DNA from 3 places in the Clostridium cellulovorans 743B genome. Region 3 is predicted to be linked to each of the others. Evidence: riboswitches for the same ligand, from Rfam matches in the RefSeq annotation. Region 3 holds a riboswitch; each other region holds the start of a gene.
The links. A riboswitch is a leader RNA that binds a small molecule or an ion and turns the genes downstream of it on or off. The one in region 3 is predicted to bind thiamine pyrophosphate.
Positions count from the first base shown of each region.

Region 1: linked by a shared signal. The riboswitch ahead of thiT (energy-coupled thiamine transporter ThiT) and the one ahead of thiD (bifunctional hydroxymethylpyrimidine kinase/phosphomethylpyrimidine kinase) in region 3 are both predicted to bind thiamine pyrophosphate.
Region 2: linked by a shared signal. The riboswitch ahead of thiC (phosphomethylpyrimidine synthase ThiC) and the one ahead of thiD (bifunctional hydroxymethylpyrimidine kinase/phosphomethylpyrimidine kinase) in region 3 are both predicted to bind thiamine pyrophosphate.

Region 1 covers NC_014393.1:175,203-180,127, forward strand. Annotated here, with positions in the region: gene CLOCEL_RS00670 (DNA polymerase III subunit delta') at 1-123, shown strand, start outside; gene CLOCEL_RS00675 (PSP1 domain-containing protein) at 125-1,033, shown strand; gene CLOCEL_RS00680 (heavy-metal-associated domain-containing protein) at 1,045-1,248, shown strand; gene CLOCEL_RS00685 (DUF362 domain-containing protein) at 1,336-1,506, shown strand; TPP riboswitch at 1,918-2,016, shown strand; gene thiT (energy-coupled thiamine transporter ThiT) at 2,124-2,813, shown strand; gene CLOCEL_RS00695 (tRNA1(Val) (adenine(37)-N6)-methyltransferase) at 2,966-3,700, shown strand; gene rsmI (16S rRNA (cytidine(1402)-2'-O)-methyltransferase) at 3,811-4,656, shown strand; gene CLOCEL_RS00705 (C40 family peptidase) at 4,886-4,925, shown strand, end outside.
Region 2 covers NC_014393.1:3,443,480-3,448,404, forward strand. Annotated here, with positions in the region: gene CLOCEL_RS14095 (chemotaxis protein CheX) at 58-525, opposite strand; gene CLOCEL_RS14100 (ATP-binding cassette domain-containing protein) at 694-1,380, opposite strand; gene CLOCEL_RS14105 (ABC transporter permease) at 1,414-2,142, opposite strand; TPP riboswitch at 2,314-2,413, shown strand; gene thiC (phosphomethylpyrimidine synthase ThiC) at 2,519-3,826, shown strand; gene CLOCEL_RS14115 (AEC family transporter) at 3,898-4,854, opposite strand.
Region 3 covers NC_014393.1:4,110,883-4,115,807, reverse strand. Annotated here, with positions in the region: gene CLOCEL_RS16800 (4Fe-4S binding protein) at 1-708, shown strand, start outside; gene CLOCEL_RS16795 (nitroreductase family protein) at 1,115-1,882, shown strand; gene CLOCEL_RS16790 (hypothetical protein) at 2,024-2,647, shown strand; TPP riboswitch at 2,843-2,953, shown strand; gene thiD (bifunctional hydroxymethylpyrimidine kinase/phosphomethylpyrimidine kinase) at 3,048-3,875, shown strand; gene CLOCEL_RS16780 (cellulase family glycosylhydrolase) at 4,126-4,925, shown strand, end outside.

The DNA.
Region 1 (4,925 bases), 1.3 Mb from region 3:
TTTTCATATAACAAGTTAAACAAAATCATTGATACCATAAGTTACGTAAAGGATAATATGCAGAGCAATGTTAATCCATCAGTGACCTTTGATATGATGCTTTTGAAATTTCAGGAGGTTTAACATGATTGAAGTAGTGGGAGTCCGCTTTAAAAAGGCAGGAAAAGTTTACTATTTCTCCCCCGGGGATCTTGATATAAAAGAGGGGGATGATGTAATAGTTGAAACAGCTCGTGGCCTTGAGTTTGGAAATTGTATAATAGGACATAGAGAAGTTAGTGAGGAAGATATAATTAGTCCTTTGAAATCAGTAGTTAGAGTGGCTACACCAGAGGACGTTATAAAATATGAAGAAAATAAGAAAGCAGAGGAAGAAGCTTTTGGTATATGCTTAGAAAAAATAGATAAGCATGAATTAGTTATGAAGCTTATAGATGTAGAGTATACTTTCGATAATAATAAAATAATATTCTATTTTACTGCTGAAGGAAGAGTTGACTTTAGAGAATTAGTAAAAGATCTTGCTACGATTTTTAGGACTAGAATAGAACTTAGACAAATTGGAGTAAGGGATGAAGCTAAAATGCTTGGAGGGGTTGGACCTTGTGGCAGACCTCTTTGTTGTACAACTTTCCTTGGAGATTTTGCGCCAGTATCTATAAAAATGGCAAAGGAGCAGAATTTATCGCTGAATCCATCTAAAATATCAGGAATATGTGGAAGACTTATGTGTTGTTTAAATTATGAGCAAGAAACATATGAAAAGACAAGAAGGATAATGCCAACAGTTGGATCTATAGTTGAGACTGCTGAAGGTAGAGGTGAGATAATTTCAAGCAGTATAGTTAAAGAGAAGGTTACAATAAAGGTAACACCACCAGAAGGTGAATGGTATCTTTTAGAGGCTCCTATTGTAGGATTGAAACTTATATCAGGCTCTTATGAAGGAACTGTTGACGAGAAGGATATTAAGCTTGAAGTTGAAGATGCCGCCGATGTAAAAGTTATTAAAGAATTATTTAAGACTGACTAGGGGGAAGCAATGTGAAGGCAGTATTAAAAATTAGTAATTTAAATACCTCAAAGGATATCAATGCTGTAAAAAGTGCCATAATTTCTAACGAAGGTATTATGGCATGTCAGATATCCAAAAGTACTGGGGATGTTAATATCGTATATGATCAATACTTCACATCTATAGATGAAATAATTGAAAGTATAGAAAATGCTGGTTATATTGTGATATAAAAAATGTTGAATTATTCTCGAACTATGTTAAAATAGTTCTTGTATTAGTTAGAAAGTAACCCAATTATCAAGGAGGTGTATTTTATAATGGCATACGTAATTAATGATTCATGTATCAGCTGTGGAGCATGTGCTTCTGAATGTCCAGTTAGTGCTATAAACCAAGGTGATGCACAATACGAAATCAACGATAGTTCTTGTATCGATTGCGGAAACTGTGCAAATGTTTGCCCAGTTGGAGCTCCAGTTCAAGGCTAATATTTACATGAAAAGATCACTTTTTAGTGGTCTTTTTTTGTACAAGCTCTATATTTTTAACTTTATTTACCTATAGGAATAGGTATTTACAATCGGTTTTCAAGTTATCTAAGAAGTTGTCTAAATTAAATACATATACGTCTTACTGAAGCTAATGCAGCTTTTTTATAGGTTATATGGATTTTATGTAGAAGTATTATTAGGACTTATATATAAAGTTCCAATTAAAAGCCTAGATTAATTCCATAAGTGGTATGTTCATTTAATTCAGGGGTATAATTAGAAACCATATATTAAATTTGTAATAAGTATGATTATTAGAGTGAAAATTATAGAATTTTTTACAAGGTGATATATGTTGACTATAGAGATGCCATGGAATACAATGATAATAATAAACATAATATAATAAATTAACGCTAGGGGTGCCTTTGGCTGAGAAATGATTTATCATTAACCCTTATACCTGATCTGGTTAGTACCAGCGTAGGAAAGCTATATTTGCCTAGTAGCTACGTTATCCTATGGACGTAGTTTTTTTATGTTTAAAATACAAATTAAATTAGTGTAAGGGTTTGAATGCTCTTATAACTATATATAAAAAGGAGGAAGTAGTTATGGAGATGTTGAATGTTTTAGGTTTTTTTGAAATCTCAAAGACGTTGCAAGATATCATAGAGGATCCAGGCAAGATTATAGAAAATCTTAAGTTAATTGCAAAGTCCCCTGTGGTTTTAATTACGTTATTAGGAATAATTGTTCTTATTGTTTTACTTACTAAGGTAAGAAAGGTTAAATTTGATTCTAAGGTTATTACATATGTAGCGGTGGCAGTAGCTTTATCTGCAATCCTTTCATTTATTAAGATTTATAAGTTACCTATGGGAGGTAGTGTAACCTTAGGAAGCATGATTCCTATATTGATATTAGCTTTCGCTTACGGGTCAGAGGTTGGTTTTATAGCAGGTTTGGTTTTAGGCCTTGTAAACTTAGTTATAGATCCATATATACTGCATCCTGTACAAGTTTTATTTGATTACATATTGCCGTTTATGATTTTAGGTATAGCTGGTTATTTTAAGAATAAGCAGTTAGGAATTGTAGCAGCTGTTGTAGGCCGATTTATATTCCACTTCTTATCAGGAGTTATATTCTTTGCAGAATACGCGGGAGATATGAATCCATATATATATTCAATATTATATAATGGAACCTATTTAGTTCCAGAAATGATAATATCCATAGTTATTATTTCAGTAGTGCCTATTGAAAGAATTTTTCATAAGAGAAAAAGTAAGTATGCATAGATAAAGCACATAAATTATAAAAGGCCTAGTATTTTGAGAAATTAATTGTTCTGAAAGTACTGGGTTTTTTGCTGTCTATACTCTAATGCAATTAAAAAAACTTTGTGTTAGAATAATACAAGTGATGAGATGAAACGTGAGAGGTAATAAATATGGATTTTTTGAAAGCTGATGAGACTTTGGATGATTTGCAATTAAAGGATATACAAGTAATACAGAAGAAGGACGCATTTAGATTCGGTGTAGATGCAGTATTGCTTGCAAACTTTGCTAATGTTAAAAGAAGTCATAGAGTTATAGATTTATGTACGGGTACTGGGATAATTCCTTTTATACTAGCAGGAAAAACAGAGAGCAATTCTATAGTAGGAATTGAGATTCAAGATGAATTCGTTGAAATGGCAGATAGGACTGTGGAATATAATAAGTTGCAAGAGCGAGTAAGTTTTCATTGTAGGGACTTAAAGGACTTAGCTTTTTTAAAAACCTTAGGGTTAGTAGATGTGGTAACAGTTAATCCACCGTATAAGCTCCAAAACTCGGGGTTAATTAATCCTAATGATAAGAATGCTATTGCTAGGCATGAGATCCTTTGTACATTAGAAGACGTTATAATCGCCTCTAAGGCAGTTTTAAAGGATAATGGAAGACTATACATGGTTCATAGACCAGATAGGCTTGCAGATATATTCTGTCTAATGAGAAAACATAATATAGAACCAAAGAGAGTTAGAATGGTTCATCCTTCAGTTGGGAAAGCTCCTAATATAGTGTTAGTGGAAGGACAGAAATTTGGTGGTGCATTCTTAAAGTGGGATACACCTTTATATGTCCATGAGGAAGATGGAAGCTACACTAGAGAAATAGATGAGATATATGGTAGGTAATACTGGTGGTTTATAAGCGAAAGTTATATAAAATCATAAGTGAAAATTATATAAGAAAAAAATCATAATATTCGAGTAGAAATAATAGATTTTTAAGGTAGGATTAAAGTATGAGTGGTAAGTTATATATAGTAGGAACCCCTATTGGAAATTTAAGAGATATAACCATAAGAGCATTGGATACCTTAAAGGAGTGCGATATGGTTGCAGCAGAGGATACTAGGGTGACTCTTAAGCTTTTAAATCATTTTGAGATTAAAAAGCCTTTGATTAGTTATCATAAGTATAATGAGAAGGATAAAAGTGCTGACATATTAGAACTTGTTAAAGAAGGTAAGAATATAGCATTGGTTAGTGATGCAGGAATGCCAGGGATTTCAGACCCAGGCTCTATCTTGATTGAAAGAGCAGTGGCTGAAGATGTGCCTTTTGAGGTTATTCCAGGAGCTACAGCGGTTATAACAGCCTTGGTTTATTCAGCATTAGATACAACAAGCTTTACCTTTAGAGGATTTTTCCCAAGGGAGAATAAAGAAAGAGAAGCATTATTTGCTGATATAGAGAATTATAAGGATACTTTAATTTTTTATGAATCTCCATATAGAATAGTGCAAACACTTCAATATATCAAAGATAGATTAGGAAACCGTAGAATAGCTATATGTAGAGAAATAACTAAGCTATATGAAAGTATCTTTAGAGGAACTGTAGAAGAAGCCTATGAATTCTTTAATGAGAATTCTCCAAAAGGGGAATTTGTATTAGTTTTAGAAGGAAAGACCTTAGAAGAGATAGATAGGGAAGAAAGAGCTACTTGGGAACATATGACCATAGAGGATCATATTGTCATGGAGATGAAGCAAGGTCATAGTAAAAAAGAGGCTATAAAGCTTGTTGCTAAGGCAAGGGGTATGGCGAAGAATGATGTCTACAAATATTCAATAGATATAGATTAAATATGGCGGATGAGGCCTTTGTTTTAGCGGGGTTGTGGAAATTGGGTAGAATAAAGCAAAAAAAAGGAGTATTTAAGTAGAATTATAAGATAATCCGGCGTAATCCTATTAGAGACTTATGTATCCGTTGTCATAAAATTTTAAATCTGCTATAATAAAATAAGCTAAAGTTACGAAAAAATAAGGTTTGAGAAAAAGTTATACGGAAGAGTGAGGGGAGAACGAGAATATGAATAAGCGCATTGCACAATTATTAGTGGCTGTTGGTT
Region 2 (4,925 bases), 670 kb from region 3:
TTATAAAAAAGCCATATAAATGCGATAACAATTCTACATTTATATGGCTCTTAACAATTATTCAACTGATATATCTATTTCCACTATTCCAGTATCTTCTATCATCAATGGTACACATATGGTTTGGTTCTTATAATTTCTTTGAGATGCTGCATGTGGCAAGGTGACAATTATATCTGGAGGTGTAATATCAATAGTTAAGCTTTTGGCAGCAAACTGCATTCCAGTATGACCACCAATCATGTTACACAACTCGGAAATAGCGCTTGTACTTATTTCATCTAAGTCATTTACCTCGAACCCCCCCATCATTGTTGAGGCTATACTCATAGCCGTATCCCTAGACATGTTTAAATAAAAGTTTCCCTTAGCATCTCCATTTATCCCAATACAGATTGATACATCATGTAGCGGTATTAATCCTTGCTTAACAAAGGGTTGTTTCTTTGTAAATTCTCGGTTAAGAACTTGCTTGAAAATTTCTGCACAAGCAGCTAAAAATGGTGATATGTATTCTACATTCATTTCCTTACCTCCTAAATAAATTGTTTTTATATCAATTTTATTATAGTTATTACATAATAAAAATATACATACCTTTGATTAAACTTATTTTTTCTAAACTCACATGAGATTAATGATTTTTATAAAACTCCAATAAACAGATTGCAGTAATAAACTTTACTAAACAATTTATATGCTTATTCTATTTGTATTTTTTATATTTGCCATTGAAACTTCTTCAACAATAGTACCACTTATAATAACTCCAATAGTATCAGCCAAACAATGCAATGAAGTTAAAGTTTCAGCTGTAATAAAAATCGTCGTTCCATATTCATAATTTATCCACTTAAAAAGTTCTAGTATATTATCGATTTCTATAATACTAAATCCTTTAAGCGGTTCATCTAAAATTACTAACTCTGGCATAGACACTAAAGATCTCGCTATTGCTAAACGTCTCTTTTCTTTCACCTCTAAGTTCTTTACAATCGTTTTAGAGATATCAATTAGATTTACAGCCTCTAAAATGTTATTTATAATTTTTATGTTCTTGTCACCAATATATTCACAATGTATTTGTAAATTTTCCATTACAGTTAAATTATTATAAAATATTGATTTATCTATCATTATACCTACTTTTTTCAATTTGCGATACTGCAAGTTGAAAATATTTTCTCCTAAAATGTATACTTCCCCCATACTTGGCTTTATTAAATTGCTAAGTAAATTTGAAATTGTAGTTTTACCAGCATTTTGAGGACCTAAAAAACCATATATTTCTCCTTTTTTAACTCGAAGATTTATATTACTAATTATTGATTTTCCGTTAATATTCTTACATAAGTTATTAGTCATTATTGCATATTCCAAATTATCACCTCCAAGTTAATATGTTTTTTTATTCTATATATCGTCGCTCCCTATATCCATACTCGTATTTATGTAATAAACATCAGCTTCAAAATTTTGATTATGTATTTCTTTCAAAGTCATAATTATAGCAACTACTGCAACAATACCTAAGAATACTAATAGTAATAACAACATATTAAATCCTAATTTAAAATATACAATACATAAAATTGCCACTAAAATAAATTCTCTTAATACTATTTGGTTAACTTCTTTTCTTTTTACTGCAAAATAACTAGGAGTTAAAGCTGTAATACAAGAACTTATTATATATACATTTACTTTCCAATTATTTTTATATTCAAATATCTTAGAAGGTATTTTACAAAAATTAGAACATTTCAATTCTAAAAATCTAAAACTCCAATAAAGAGAAAACTTAGCTACTACAATTGATAAAACTGATATTATAATTATTAGCAGTAACTTTACTAACATAACCTTTGTCTTATTCACTGGATACATGAATATTAAATATATTGTTCTATTTTTGTATTCTTCAATAATTATTCTTGAAATCAACACTGCTGTATACATTAAGAATGGGAATGAAATAAGAACATCTACTACTGAATTCTTCATAAAAACAATATAATTCTTACTTGATATATATTGAAAAATGAAAAATAAAATTAACAACATAATATTTATTAAAAATGTTTCAAATATCACATGATAGAAGTTTATTTTTTTCAATTCTAACTTCAATAGTTTAATCATATTTCACCCTTCCTCCAGAAAAGCATATATTAATAATATCCTTTTTACCATAATTTGTAAATTGTTTTAAATAAATTTCATTTACCTTTATAATTCATTCTCTTCTTTTTATCTTATAAATCATTTGTATTTATATTTATATTAGTGTATACTTTATTTATAAAATTACATATTTTGTGCTAGGGGTGCCTTTGGGCTGAGAAGAGTTTTACTCTAACCCTGTGAACCTGATGTGGCCAATACCACCGTAGGGAAGCATGTTTTAGGACTATTTTTTGTATATTAATAATCCATTATAAGGCTTAACTCTACGTTAAGCCTTTTTTAGTGCAAAATATAATTTTTATTAGGATATAGGAAGGGAGAATTTGAGGTTATGAATTATACAACTCAAATGGATGCTGCGAAACGTAATATTATTACCAAAGAAATGGAGGCAGTTGCAAAGAAAGAAAATATAGACGTAGAATTATTACGTTCTTTAGTTGCTGAAGGTAAAATTGCTATTCCTGCTAATAAAAATCATAAAAATCTAGATGCCGAAGGAGTAGGACAAGGATTAAGAACCAAAATCAATGTTAATTTAGGAATTTCTAAAGACTGTTGCGATATGGAAAAAGAACTTGAAAAGGTTAGAGTTGCAATAGACATGAAAGCTGAAGCAATTATGGACCTTTCTAACTACGGAAAAACGGAAGGCATGAGAAAAAAAATTCTTGATATCTGTCCTGCAATGCTTGGTACAGTTCCAATTTATGACGCTGTGGGTTTCTACGATAAAGAGCTTAAAGATATAACAGTAGATGAATTCTTTAAAGTTGTAGAAAAACATGGCGAGGATGGAGTAGACTTTATTACTATCCATGCAGGCTTAAATAGAGAAGCTGTAGAACTACTTAAGCGTAATAGAAGACTTACTCATATCGTTTCAAGAGGTGGCTCTTTATTATTCGCGTGGATGGAGTTAAATAATAAAGAGAATCCATTTTTTGAGCATTTTGACAGGCTATTAGAAATCTGTGAAAAATATGATATGACAATCTCATTGGGAGATGCCTGCAGACCTGGTTCTATAAATGATGCAACGGATCCTTGCCAAATCAAAGAATTAATTACTCTTGGTGAACTTACTAAACGAGCTTGGGAAAGAAATGTACAAGTTATCATTGAAGGTCCTGGCCATATGGCTCTTGATGAAATTCAAGCAAATATGCTTTTAGAAAAAAAATTATGCCATGGAGCTCCTTTCTATGTATTAGGACCTTTAGTTACTGACATAGCTCCCGGCTATGACCATATCACTTCAGCGATAGGGGGAGCTATAGCTGCAACTTATGGAGCAGATTTCCTATGCTATGTTACCCCAGCTGAGCATTTAAAACTTCCAGATCTTGATGATATGAGAGAAGGAATAATCGCTTCAAAGATTGCGGCTCATGCAGCTGATATTGCAAAAGGAGTTAAAGGTGCTAGAGATTGGGATAACGCTATGAGCAAAGCTAGAGCTGACCTTGATTGGGAAACTATGTTCAATCTTGCCCTAGACCCTGTTAAACCAAGAAAATACAGAGAAGCATCAACACCTGAACATAGTGATAGCTGTACAATGTGCGGTAAAATGTGTTCTATGAGGACAATGAAAAAAGTTCTAAACGGAGAAGATTTAAATATACTACGTGATTAACTCCTCATAACATAAAATTTAAGCAGCTAAAGTTTCTTAACTTTAGCTGCTTTTAACATTCTTGAACTTATTTATATTACCACGGGCAATTTGTCCATTATAGCCATAAATATAGGTATGGAGATCATAGAAACAATAGTTGTTACTGTTATCATAACTGCAGCATATTCATAATCTGCATTATATGCCTTAGAAATAATTGATATATTTATCATTCCTGGCATAGCTGCTTGTATGATAAAAACTTCTTTCATAAGCATAGGTCCTTTTATAAATAATCCTAATATTATTACTATAAGTGGTGAAATAACACTCCTACCGATATTTAAGAATATCATTTCCTTATCTATCCTAATTGTTTTTAAATCAACAGCAGCCATAGTTGCTCCTATAAAAAGCATCGACAAAGGCGTTGTTAAATTTCCCAAATACTTACATGTATCCAGAATAAAAAATGGAATTTTAAGATTTATAATAACAAATATGATTCCTATAATAAATCCTAGCATTGGCGGAGAAAAGCATTTTTTTAATGATGCTATACTAAATAATTTCGTATCTTCAGCATCACCATCTTTACTTATTGAATAAACTCCTAATGTCCAAAAGAACGTAGTATTTGCAATATAGTACAAGAATACATATGGTATACTCTGCTCTCCAAATAAAGCTAAATTTACAGGTAGTCCAATAAAAATCGTGTTTGATACAAAGAATAAAGTTACAAAAGTCCCAAATCTTTTTTTGGGTACCTTTATTGCCTTAGCTATAACCACTGCAACTATATAACAAATTCCTATTGATACAAATGGTATTAATAACCCACCTGACATTTCAAAAAGCTTTTCTCTCGTGAAATTTGTTACTATGTTTTGCAGCATATATGCTGGAAGTGAAATATTTACTACAAGCTTTGATAAAAGTTTTTTAGATTCTTCATTAAACCATTTTTTCCTATCTAATATGTAGCCGACAGAAATCATCAAAAGTATAGTCATTATACTTTGGATTGATTGAATTATTACCATGTTTTCTCTCCTTAAATAATAGTTTATCTGGGAAATTCCCTTTCTTAAGCTTATATAAATATTAAAATTAC
Region 3 (4,925 bases):
CAGGCAGTACTTGGAGCAAGACAATACAGCTTTTCTTATTATGTTATTGGTATAGTTATGCTTTTGGGTACAATTTTAGGTAGATTAGTTTGTGGGTTCTTATGTCCTTTTGGTTTTTTTCAGGATTTGCTCTATAAAATTAAGTCTAGAAAAATTAAAGTTCCAGCTAAATTTGATAGAAACCTAAGATATTTTAAATATATATTTTTATTGATTCCAGTAATAATATTACCGATTTTTCTTACTAATAAATATGGACTTGCTCCGCCTTATTTTTGCCAATGGATTTGTCCAGCAGGGACTTTAGAGGGGGGAACCCCTTTAGTTGCCACAAATAGGGGGTTAAGAGAAATGGTTGGATTTTTATTTAATTGGAAGATGGGTTTATTGATTCTAACGATCCTTTCATCTATTTTTATGTATAGACCTTTTTGTAAATATGTTTGTCCTCTTGGGGCATTCTATTCTTTGTTCAATAAATACAGCTTTTATCAAATGAATGTAGACAAACTTAAATGTAATGGATGCAAAAGTTGTGAGCAAAAATGTAAAATGAATGTTAAAGTTACTAAAGAAATAAATACTGCTGAATGTATTCGTTGTGGTGAATGTAAAGCAGTTTGTCCAAAAGGTGCAATAACCTCGGGTTTTTACTTAAAATCTAATGATAAATCAGATAATTTAAATGAGAAGTTTTTAAACCTTTAACATAAACAATGGAAAGTTTTTACGGTGAATAAATTAGATAAATATATGTTTAGATAAGTTGGCTTAAATGATTTAGAATTATTTTGCCAACTTTCTATATTAAAAGAAATAATAATTATAGGGCTTCTTGATGATTTAAATTAAGGTAATAATCAGTGGTAGTTGAAAGAAAAACTTAAATGAGTATAGATTAAAATTATACCAACTGATTGTTGGTATAATTGGGTTAGAAATCGGAAAACCTAGTGCAAGACTAATTACAACTACCAGTAATTTGAATATTATTAATAATAAAATAATGTTCTAACAGATAATATATATTATATAAGATGATATAATGGTACAATCTTAAACATATCATTAGAATTCTGATGAAGCAAAAATAATATAAAATTGCTATCACTAAATGTATAAAGGAAAGAAAAATATGAATAATTTAGATTTTTACAGCACCATTTTAAAACGAAAATCTGTCCGTAAATATAGTAATGAACCAATTGACAGTTTTGACCTACAAAGGATTAAAGATTTTATAGAGAAAGTTACTCCATTGTATGATAATATCAAGACTGATATTGTCATACTACCGGAAAATGAGATAAAGACCATATTACCAATCAAAGTACCACACTATATTGTAGTTTATTCTGAAAGAAAAGATGGTTATTTACAGAATGTAGGATTTATGTTGCAGCAGGTGGAATTATTTTTATCGTCAAATGGAATTGGTGCTTGTTGGTTAGGTATGAGTATACCTCAAAAAGTATCTTCCGCGAGGAACGGCTTGGGCTTTGTTATAACTTTGGCCTTTGGAAATGCTAATGAGCCAGTCCACAGAGATGATATTTCAGAGTTTAAGCGTAAAGCCTTATCTGAAATTTCTTCTTTAAAGGATGCAGACAAATTGCTTGAAGCTGTAAGATTAGCACCTTCTGCTACGAACAGCCAGCCGTGGTATTTTTCTGGAAGTATTGATAATATTATTATCAGTCGTAAGCTACCGAACATCATAAAAGCAGTAGCATACAATAAGTTTAATAGAATTGACATGGGTATTGCCTTATGTCATTTGAAGATTGCGGCGTTGCATATGGGTAAAACCATAGAGTTTAATAGAAAAAATGATGAAGTGCCAAAAGGCCATGAATACATTACTACAGCTCACATTAAATAATGGTTATGTGTTAGGTTTCTCTTTGATATTAATTTCTATAAGAATTCCAAGAAATTTTAAATAACTTAGAAATCTAGGAGTAATTATAGAAACTATGGTACAATGTAAGGACTAAGAAAGCTAAAAGAGAGAGGACTACATATGGATAAAGAAGAAGTGTTAAGTAACAATAAGCTTGAAGGGTTAACTGCAGTTGAAATCTGGGAAAAATTATATAATGAAGATCTTAGTTGTAAGAAGAATATTTTAGAATATATTGATATAGTAAAAATCCTTAAGAAGGAAAATGTAAGTGAAGAGCAGATTATAAATACATATAATTATATTTATGAAAATATAGACAATCTAAAGGAATCTGTGAAGCCAAATACAATAATGTATTTGAAGAACAGTTTAAAGTCACAACTTGGAAAATATGTTAAAGAAAAAGATCCAAAGTTAGTGAATCATTTCATAGAGTTTTTTAAGGCTGCATATCCTGAAAATAATAGGAGAAAAGATTTTACATGGGTTCTGATGGATATAAATAGTATAACAGAGGAGCAAGTATGGACTACGCTCACTTATATTAATAGAGAATGTCTAAGCAACAATCTTAAGCTGAATTATAATCAAAAACAAGATATAGTAAAAATAATTGAAAAGGCAGTGAGCAAGAATAATGTTAAGTTTATAAATAATATTAAGAGTCTTAGTAAGTTAACAAGCATTCTAAGAATCAACATTGTGTCTGACGGTAAAAAGTTCAATGTAAAATGTTATTAATATCACTTACTTGAAGCTAATAAGACTGTATGTTATGATGAATTATAAAATTGAATATGTAACTAGAGATTTCTACGCCGGGATTAAATTTCTTATTTTTGAAATGTTTTAGAAGAATATTCCCTTAGCTACTTGAGTGATAAGTTTTAGCTAAATTTAAAACCTTTAGAGTAAGTAGAGGTTAGAGTTAAGAAATCTATAACACAGGGGTGTTGGATCGGCCAACTGAGATTAAGAACCTTAATTCTTTAACCCTAATACCTGAACTGGGTAATGCCAGCGTAGGAAGTTGTTTATTATTTTATTATATTGTTTGGTCAATGTGACAGTTTAAGCACAAATCCTATGGGTTTGTGTTTTTTATTTACAGTTTTATTAAACTTATATGGAGGGAAATATGATGAAAAAAGTCTTAACAATTGCAGGTTCAGATAGTTGTGGAGGAGCAGGCATTCAAGCAGATTTAAAAAGTTTTAGTGCAAATGGTGTTTATGGTATGAGTGTTATTACTGCTGTTACTGCACAAAATACTCAAGGAGTTTTTGCTGTACAAGATATAGATGAAGATATTATAAAAGCTCAAATCGATGCTATATTTACAGATATTTCAGTAGATGCAGTGAAGATAGGAATGGTTTCAAAAATATCAACTATTGAAGCTATAGGTGGTAGATTAGAGAAATATAAACCTAGCAACTTAGTGTTAGATACAGTTATGATATCAAAAAGTGGATATTCATTACTAAAACCAGAGGCTAAAACTGCATTAATAACTAAGTTGGTTCCATTAGCAACAGTAATTACTCCAAATTTACCAGAGGCTGAAGAGATATTAAAAGAAGTAAATTCAAATATAAAGGAAATAAAAACTGTTGAAGAGATGGACAAGGCTGCTAAAGAAATATATAAATTAGGGTGTAAAAATGTATTCCTAAAAGGAGGACATCTAGAAGGAGAAGCTATAGATGTTTTATATGATGGAAAAGAGTTGACACATTTTTATTCAAAAAGAATACAAACAAAGAATACTCACGGAACAGGATGCACTATATCTTCAGCAATAGCTGCTAACCTAGCTCTTGGATATAGTGTAAAGGATGCAATACAAAAAGCTAAGGAATATATAACTATTGCTATAAAACATTCGTTAGATATAGGAAAAGGGGTAGGACCAACAAATCATTTCTATAATTTATATAAGAATGCTGGGATGCTAGATGAAGAATAGACTAGGATTTTTGCTTTATTTTTAATTTTGGATGCTTAAATGGAAAGAAAAATAAAAAAAAATCGGGAAAACATTGAAAAAAGTCATCAAAATATAGAAAAATGACATATATATGAGGAAATTTACAGAAATATAGTATATAATTAAAAATGTGTATGTATGTTCCTTAAAAAGTAAATTTATAAGGTTATATGTATACACAAAATAATTTCTTAAATTTAGGGGAAATATACAAAAAGGAGGATTTATCATGAAGAAGAGAAACAGAATACTATCATTTTTGCTAGTTTTAGCAATGGTATTCTCTTGTGTTGTTAGCAAACCGTTGGTAAAAGTATCTGCCGCAGAAGCTAACTACACAACAAAAGGCACTACGACACAGATATATCTTAGTGCCTTTGCACAAAATACTGATGACTGGGCTTGGATGAGTATGGGAGATACTGCTAGCTTAGTATATCAAGACGTAACAAATTTCAATGCCATCGACGCTACTAGTGCCTTTGCAAAGGCAAATGGTACTGCAAACTTTGGGTTACAGGTTGTTGATGGAAATCTTGCTGCAGGAGAAAAAAGTACATTAAAATTCCATATTGGAACAGTTACTATTAAAGCAACTGGATATAATGATGTTGTGGTTAATCTTAACAAGGATTATTCAGAAGCATATGCAGCAGAAAAAGTTTCTTGGGGAATCACAGGAAACAATACATCAATTTTACTAAATGATTATTTACCAACAGATGCAGCAGCGAAAGCAACGTATCTACAAAAGATTACTAGTGTAAAAGCAGATGTTACATTATCAGAATATCAATTTGTTAAACCAGCATCAACTGGGTCAACTTCTGAAAGTGTATACTCATCAGGTGATGCAACAAAGATTTATGCTAGTGCGTTTGCACAAAATACTGATGACTGGGCTTGGATGAGCATGGGAGATACTGCTGTTTTAACATATCAAACTGCTACAAACGTAAATGCTATCAATGCAGGTACTGCATTTGCAAGTGCAAATGGAACTGCAAACTTTGGTATCCAAATTGTTGA